Regions from separate parts of the Micromonospora echinospora genome, predicted to be linked through region 1. Evidence: riboswitches for the same ligand, from Rfam matches in the RefSeq annotation. Region 1 holds a riboswitch; each other region holds the start of a gene.
The links. A riboswitch is a leader RNA that binds a small molecule or an ion and turns the genes downstream of it on or off. The one in region 1 is predicted to bind cobalamin.
Positions count from the first base shown of each region.

Region 1 (2,255 bases):
TTCTCCCTGCCGGCCTCGCGCAGCAGCGCCCGCGCCCGTTGGGGGTCGTGGGGCCGCTGCGGGATCGCGTCGGCGTAGTTCGGCGCGCCCTTGCCGTACAGGTCGTTGCCGACCTCGCCGTAGCCGAACAACACCGCGTCGACGATGGCCTGGCGATCCACCGTCAGCTTCAACGCCTCGCGCACCCTGGGGTCGTCGAACGGTTCACGGTCGATGAGCATGTTGAACGCGTGCATGGTCCCGACCGGGGACTGGCGAATGCCGAGTTGCCGGTTGCCCTGCTGGGCCTTGGCCTGCACATGGGACAACTGGTGCACGATGTCGGCCCGCCCGGAGAGGAACACGTTGAGCCGGGCGTCAGCGTCCGACGCGAGGAGGATCTCCACGCTGTCCACGTAGGGCTTTGCCGGCTCCCAGTAGCGCTCGTTGCGCACCAGGCGGGTGCGCTCGCCCGGCGTCCAGCTGTCGAACCGGAACGGACCGGTGCCGACGGGCGGGTGGGCCTTGTCGAAGCTGGTGGTGCCGTTCTGGATCACGTAGACGTACCAGCCGGCCAGCAGCGCCCCGAGGTCGGCCATCGGGTGCTTCATGCGCAACTCGACCGTCAGGTCGTCGACCCGTCGTGATCCGGCGAGGTCGACCATGGCGAGGTCGGCGGCGGCCGGCAGCTTGTTCGCCGGGTCGATGATCCGCTTGACACTCCACAGGACGTCGTCGGCGGTCAGCGGCTTGCCGTCGTGCCAGACCACGCCCTTACGCAGGACGATCCGCCAGACCGTGCCGTCGGCGTTCGGCTCCAGGCGCTCGGCCAACCGTGGACGCAGAGTCAGGTCGTTGTCGTAGGCGACGAGCTTGTCGAAGATGTTCTTCGCCACCGCTCCGCCGCCCCACGAGCCGGCCAGATGCGGGTCGAGCACATCGTCGGTGGTGCTTGCCCCCGAGGTGACGACCCGCAGATTCCCGCCACGGCGCGGCACCCCGCCCTGCGCTGCCGTCGGCTCCTGCGTCCCGCATCCGGCCCATCCGGGCACGCCCAGCAGCACGGCGCCGGACATCACACCCTTGAGCAACGCGCGTCGGTCGGCGGCCCCGGCCACGCGATCGCTACGTCTGTTCACGGCACAGGCTCCTTGCTCGGGTGGAAGACGGAACCACGGCGCTCTCCGGCAGGGACTGGCCGGAAAAAAATCGTGGACCAGAACGGGTCACGCCGGCGAGCACCACGCTGCGCGCGACGCGCGTCCCACAGCGGTCATCACAGACCACGGTGACGACAGGTCAGCGGCTTCGGTGCCAGCTCCTACGGGAGCGTCGTTCGGGGCGCGACCAGCAGGCGGCGGTCGACGCGCGAGCACCGGACGAGGACATGTGCATCTGATCCATCCTTCGTAGATCAACATCGATGGCGTGCGGGTGGAGGTATCCTGACTCCCGGGTCAATGCTCACCCCGGCCTTCCCAGGCTTACGCCCAGTGGCCCACGAGGGGATCTACTACCCGGTCACAGTGGCGAGGACCGTGCCGGGCTCACACCGGCTTCCCTCACACATCGCGGGCCGACCCTAGCAAGGGCATCCACCGAACCACATAGGACTCTGCACTGTGTCCTACGCCACTCCTCCGGGATCGGTGAAGCCCACCAGGGAGGAACCGTGCCGACGGCCAGGACCGCTGGCATTGACAGTCACCGTGGCGGGGCCGACACTGTGGCCACAACTCCAGACGTGAACACGCGTGGGGGAAGTCCGGTCGAATTCCGGCGCTGGCCCGCAACGGTAGGCCGTCCAGGGGATGAACCCTGGCGGCGAGCCCGAATACCCGCCGTGTCCGCGAATCCCGCTCCTCAACCCGTCGTGGCCCACGGGTCGGAGTCCCGCAGGCTGCCCACGTTCGGTAACCGACCGGGATCTGACGACCACCGGGCCGGAAAGGCGCGTGACGATGGTCGTCCGCCTGAGCCGGCACCGCCTGCTCACCCTCCTCTGCGGTGTCCTCACCGCCCTCACGCTCGTCACACCCACACTCACCGCACCCGCGCAGGCCGTGGCGAACCGGCCCGACGCCGCAGCCGGCTGGCTGGCCCGGCAGCTCGTCGACGGGGAACGCTTCGAGGTCGTCTTCGACGGCGTCGCCTACCCCGACCCCGGACTGACCCTGGACGCGGTGTTCGCCTTCGCCGCGGCCGGCGTCGCCGACGACCCGGCCGCCCGGGCGCTGGCCTGGGTCACCCGCCCCGACATCCGCGACGGCTACCTC
Region 1 is NZ_LT607413.1:6,127,006-6,129,260, reverse strand. Features, by position in the region: gene GA0070618_RS26335 (ABC transporter substrate-binding protein) at 1-1,118, opposite strand, end outside; cobalamin riboswitch at 1,399-1,594, opposite strand; cobalamin riboswitch at 1,714-1,839, shown strand; gene GA0070618_RS26330 (prenyltransferase/squalene oxidase repeat-containing protein) at 1,941-2,255, shown strand, end outside.

Region 2 (2,255 bases), 540 kb from region 1:
GCCCGGGTGCCGTACCCGCCAGGGACCGGTGTGCGCGGCGACGTCGAGGGCGAACACTAGCCGTTGGCGGCGTCGGCGTCGCGCAGCCGCTGTCGGGTGCGGGCGACCCCGAAGTAGTAGCCGAGGAACCCGGCGCCCACCGCCGCCTGGAGGGCGAACAGGCCCGACTCGATTTCACCGGAGGGCGGCTCGTAGATGGAGGAGAACCACGGTTCGTAGTCCGGGTGGTCGGCGACGATCCTCTCCTCGGCCTGGGCGTCCGCCCCGGTGAACGGCTCCTCGGCCGAACCGCCGAGCCCGAGCACCAGCGGGGCCACCGCCAGCGCGACCACCGCCAGCAGCAGGAGCAGGTTGACCCGTCCGAAGCGCTTCACGCCGCTACCTCCTGGGGCTTGCGCAGCACGCCGAGGCGCCGCAGCTCGTCTCCGCTGACCCGGGTGAGCAGCCGCACCACCAGCACCGACAGCAGCCCCTCGCTGATCGCCAGGGGGATCTGGGTGACGGCGAAGATCCCACCGAACTTGACCACCGCGCCGAGGAAGCCGGACGTCGGGTCGGGGAACGCCAGCGCGAGCTGCACGCTGGTGACGCAGTACGTCGCCAGCCCGCCCAGCGCGGCGGCCAGGAACACCGCCACGTCCAGGCTGCCACCCAGGCGGCGGGCCAGCAGGTAGACGCCGTACGCCACCCACGGGCCGACGATCGCCATCGAGAAGATGTTCGCGCCCAGTGTGCTCAGCCCGCCGTGGGCCAGCAGGACCGCCTGGAACAGCAGCACGATGCCGCCGAGGACGCTCATCACCGGTGGTCGGAACAGCACCGCGCCGAGGCCGGTGCCGGTGGGGTGGGAACAGGACCCGGTCACCGACGGGATCTTCAGGGCCGAGAGCGCGAAGGTGAAGGCACCCGCCGCTCCCAGCAACAACTTGGACTCCGGGTCCTGCCGGACCTGCCGGACGAGAGCCCGGCTGCCGTGGACGACAAAGGGTGCGGACACCGCGAACCATGCCGCTGCCTGCACCGGGGGTAGGTACCCCTCGGCGATGTGCATCGAAGACCTTCCTCTCCAGCACCTCGTGGACGAGATCACACCGTCAAGGCCGGTCTCCTGGCTCCCGGATCGACGCTTCCTCCGGCCTTCCCAGGCCGTCGGCCTAGTGGCGCAAGTCGGAGGTCACTCCCCGGTCACAGTGGCGAGGGCCGCGCCGGTCTTCCACCGGCTTCCCGAGCACCTTGACGGCGAGAGGCTATCGACCGGCGACCGGCGGGGGCAAGAGCGGTGATCCACCTGCGGCTGACAGCCGGGTCCCCGGTGGCCGGCGGCGGTGCCCGAGGCGCAGGTCAAGCAGGGGGCACCGGTTGTGATGATCACCCCTCGGGCCGCTATTGCAACCTCTTGGCAACTACGCAAGGATTGCCCTGCGGTCCGCCTGTGACCGCGCCTTCGTCGTCGACCAAGGAAAGAGGAACCCCGTGCGGTCTGCGCGGATGGTGGCGCTTCTCGCCGCCGGTGTGGTCGCCCTGGCCGCCTGCTCGTCCCCGGCGGACACCCCAGGCGGCGACGGCGGCGACCGGCTCGTGGTGGCGACGGCGGGCGAGCCGGACACGCTCAACCCGGTGCTGAACTACGGCGTCGACGGCGGCTCGCTGATCTTCGACGGCCTGGTCGCCCGCGACGACCGTAACCAGCTCGTGCCGGCCCTGGCCCGTGAGCTGCCGACCGTGTCGGCCGACGGGCGGACGGTCACGGCGAAGCTCCGTGACGGGGTGGTCTTCCACGACGGCACCCCGTTGACCGCGCAGGACGTGGTCTTCACCTACCAGGCGGTGCTGGACCCGAAGGTCGACTCGACGCTCCGGTCCGACCTGGACATGCTCGCCTCCGTCGCCGCACCCGACCCGTCGACCGTGGTCTTCACCCTCGAGTACGCCTACGCGCCGTTCCTCCAGCGCCTCGCGCTGGGCATCGTGCCGGCGAAGGCCCTCGCCGGACAGGACGTCAACAAGGCCGCCTTCAACCGCAAACCGGTGGGCACCGGCCCGTACCGGGTGACCTCCTGGACGCCGGGCGACCGGTTGGTGCTCGCCGCCAACGAGCGGTACTGGGGCGGCAAGCCGGCCAACTCCGGCGTGGTGGTGGCGTTCGTCCCGGACGACAACGTCCGCGCCCAGCGGATGCGGGCCGGCGAGTTTGACGCCGCCGAGCTGGCCCCGAAACTGGCGTCCGGGTTCGATGGGCGGTCCGGCTACCGGGT
Region 2 is NZ_LT607413.1:6,668,543-6,670,797, reverse strand. Features, by position in the region: gene cbiQ (cobalt ECF transporter T component CbiQ) at 1-57, opposite strand, end outside; gene GA0070618_RS28545 (energy-coupling factor ABC transporter substrate-binding protein) at 57-374, opposite strand; gene GA0070618_RS28540 (energy-coupling factor ABC transporter permease) at 371-1,051, opposite strand; cobalamin riboswitch at 1,082-1,251, opposite strand; gene GA0070618_RS28535 (ABC transporter substrate-binding protein) at 1,474-2,255, shown strand, end outside.
Region 2: it holds a riboswitch for cobalamin, as region 1 does, so the genes downstream of both, GA0070618_RS28540 (energy-coupling factor ABC transporter permease) here and GA0070618_RS26335 (ABC transporter substrate-binding protein) in region 1, are expected to answer to the same signal.

Region 3 (2,255 bases), 3.6 Mb from region 1:
CTCGGAGACGCTCTGGTTGACCTGCGCCCCCTGCTTGTACGCCAGGTGCCCGCCGAGGTACGCCCCGGCGCTCGCCGCGCCGAGTCCGAGGTACGCCAGCGTCCGCCCGAGGTTGTGCCGGCCGCTCAGCCGGGCGGCGAGTGAGCCGGCGTAGCAGGCCAGGCCGACGGTGTTCGAGGCGGCGTGCACCAGCCCCACCCGGCGCTGCTCCCGGTTCAGGGCCGCCCAGTCGTTGAGCCCGGTGACGGCGGCCGGCAGGGCGCTGGCCGTACCGACGGCCACCAACGCGGTCGCCGCACGCCGCTGGCCCGGCATCGCGTCGAGGACGGCGGCGCTGAGCCACGCGCCGACCGGCACCTGCACCAGCGCCGGGTGCAGCGGATGCCCCAGCCACACGCCGTGCAGCAGGTCACGGACGCGCTGCGGCCGGAGGGTGCTCTGGACTGCCCGCTGGAGGCGGTCGCCGACCCGGTCCAGTCCGGCCGCCTGCTCGATCCTCATCAGAAGTGCTCGCACCCGTACCGACTTCCCGGTCCGGGAGCCCGCAAACCGGGCGGCGGTGACGATTTCACCGCCGCCCGGCGTGACCGGGCAGGCGCCAACCGGACCGGGGCAGGTGCCGCCCACCGTGCTCGGGCAGCCCGTCGGCGGGTTCAGCCGCGCGGCGTCCACCGGTCGTGGTGGATCGCCTCGGCGAGCGGGCGGGCCTGCCGCCAGCCGTGCCGGGCCAGGTCCGGCACGGTCTCGAAGTGGGTGACCGGCCCGAGGCAGAGCCAGGCGACCGGCCGGATGCCGGCGGGGATGCCGAGCAGGTCGGCCAGCCAGGGCTCCCGGTAGAAGGAGACCCAGCCGACGCCGAGTCCCTCGGCCGTGGCGGCGAGCCAGAGGTTCTGGATGGCCAGGCAGGTCGAGTAGAGGCCGGTGTCGGCGATGGCGTGCCGGCCGAGCACCGCCGGCCCGCCCCGCGACTGGTCGTGGGTGACGACGATCGACAGGGTCGACTCCAACACGCCGTCGATCTTGATCCGGGCGAACCGTTCGGCCGCCTCCCCCTCCAGGGTGGCGGCGAAGACGTCCCGTTCGGTGCGGACGTGCTCGTGGAACCGGCGTCGGGTGTCGGCGTCCCGCACCACGACGAAGTCCCAGGGCTGGGAGTAGCCGACGCTCGGGGCGGCGTGCGCCGCGGTGAGCACCCGGTGCAACGCCTCGTCGGGCACCGGTTCCCCGGTGAACTGGGCGCGTACGTCCCGGCGGCGGTGGATGACGTCGTACAGGTCCATGGGCAGGCTCCCGCTGCGCTCGGCCCACCCGGCAGGGGTGGGCGCGTGACGCGAGGCCGGTCTTCGGACTCCCGGATCGACGCCGTGCCGTCCGCCTTCCCAGCCCGTGCGGACCAGTGGCTGCGCTCTTCGCGCGTGGACGGTGGCTCCCCGGTCACCGCGGCGGGCCCGTGCCGGATTCGCACCGGCTTCCCGATTCTCCCCGCTCGCGCGGGGCACCTCACTCAAGTCGTGCCGCCAGCATGGTAACCGGCGGACGGGATTCCGGTCGCCCTCCGAACGGGTCGGACGGCATGCTGCACCCATGTACGCGCACGCCCTCCGTCCGGAGCCGGTCCCCACCTCCACCGTCGCCCGGCTCGTCGGCGCGGGTCGTCCCGACGCCGTACCGCCGCCGGTGCTGATGCTGCTCGGGATGTTCTCCACCCAGCTCGGCGCGGCCGTGGCCAAGCAGCTGTTCGGCACCACCAGCCCCGGTGGCACCACCACGCTGCGGCTCGGCTTCGCCGCGCTGATCCTGCTCGCGGTCGCCCGTCCCGGGCTGCGGCTGGGCTGGCGTACCGGCGGCCTGGTGGTCGGCTTCGGCCTGATGCTCGCGTTGATGAACCTCAGCTTCTATGCCGCGCTGCACCGGGTGCCGTTGGGCGTGGCGGTGACCATCGGCTTCGCCGGGCCGCTGCTGGTGGGGCTGGCCGGCAGCCGTCGGCTGCTCGACGCCGGCTGGGCGGTGCTGGCCGGTGGCGGCGTCCTGTTGATCAGTGGGTTGGGCGGGGCTGCGGTCGACGGCCTCGGGCTGCTCTTCTGCGTCGGCACGGCCGTCGGCTGGGCCGGCTACGTGGTGTTCGGCGGAGCGGTCAGCAAGCGGGTCCCCGGCAGCCGGGGGCTGGCCCTGGGTATGGCCGTCGGCGCGCTCGCCGTGCTGCCGTTCGGCGTCGCGGGGAGCGGTGCCGCGCTGCTCGACCCGTGGATCCTGCT
Region 3 is NZ_LT607413.1:1,913,700-1,915,954, forward strand. Features, by position in the region: gene GA0070618_RS08685 (Rieske (2Fe-2S) protein) at 1-516, opposite strand, end outside; gene bluB (5,6-dimethylbenzimidazole synthase) at 654-1,280, opposite strand; cobalamin riboswitch at 1,318-1,513, opposite strand; gene GA0070618_RS08695 (EamA family transporter) at 1,585-2,255, shown strand, end outside.
Region 3: it holds a riboswitch for cobalamin, as region 1 does, so the genes downstream of both, bluB (5,6-dimethylbenzimidazole synthase) here and GA0070618_RS26335 (ABC transporter substrate-binding protein) in region 1, are expected to answer to the same signal.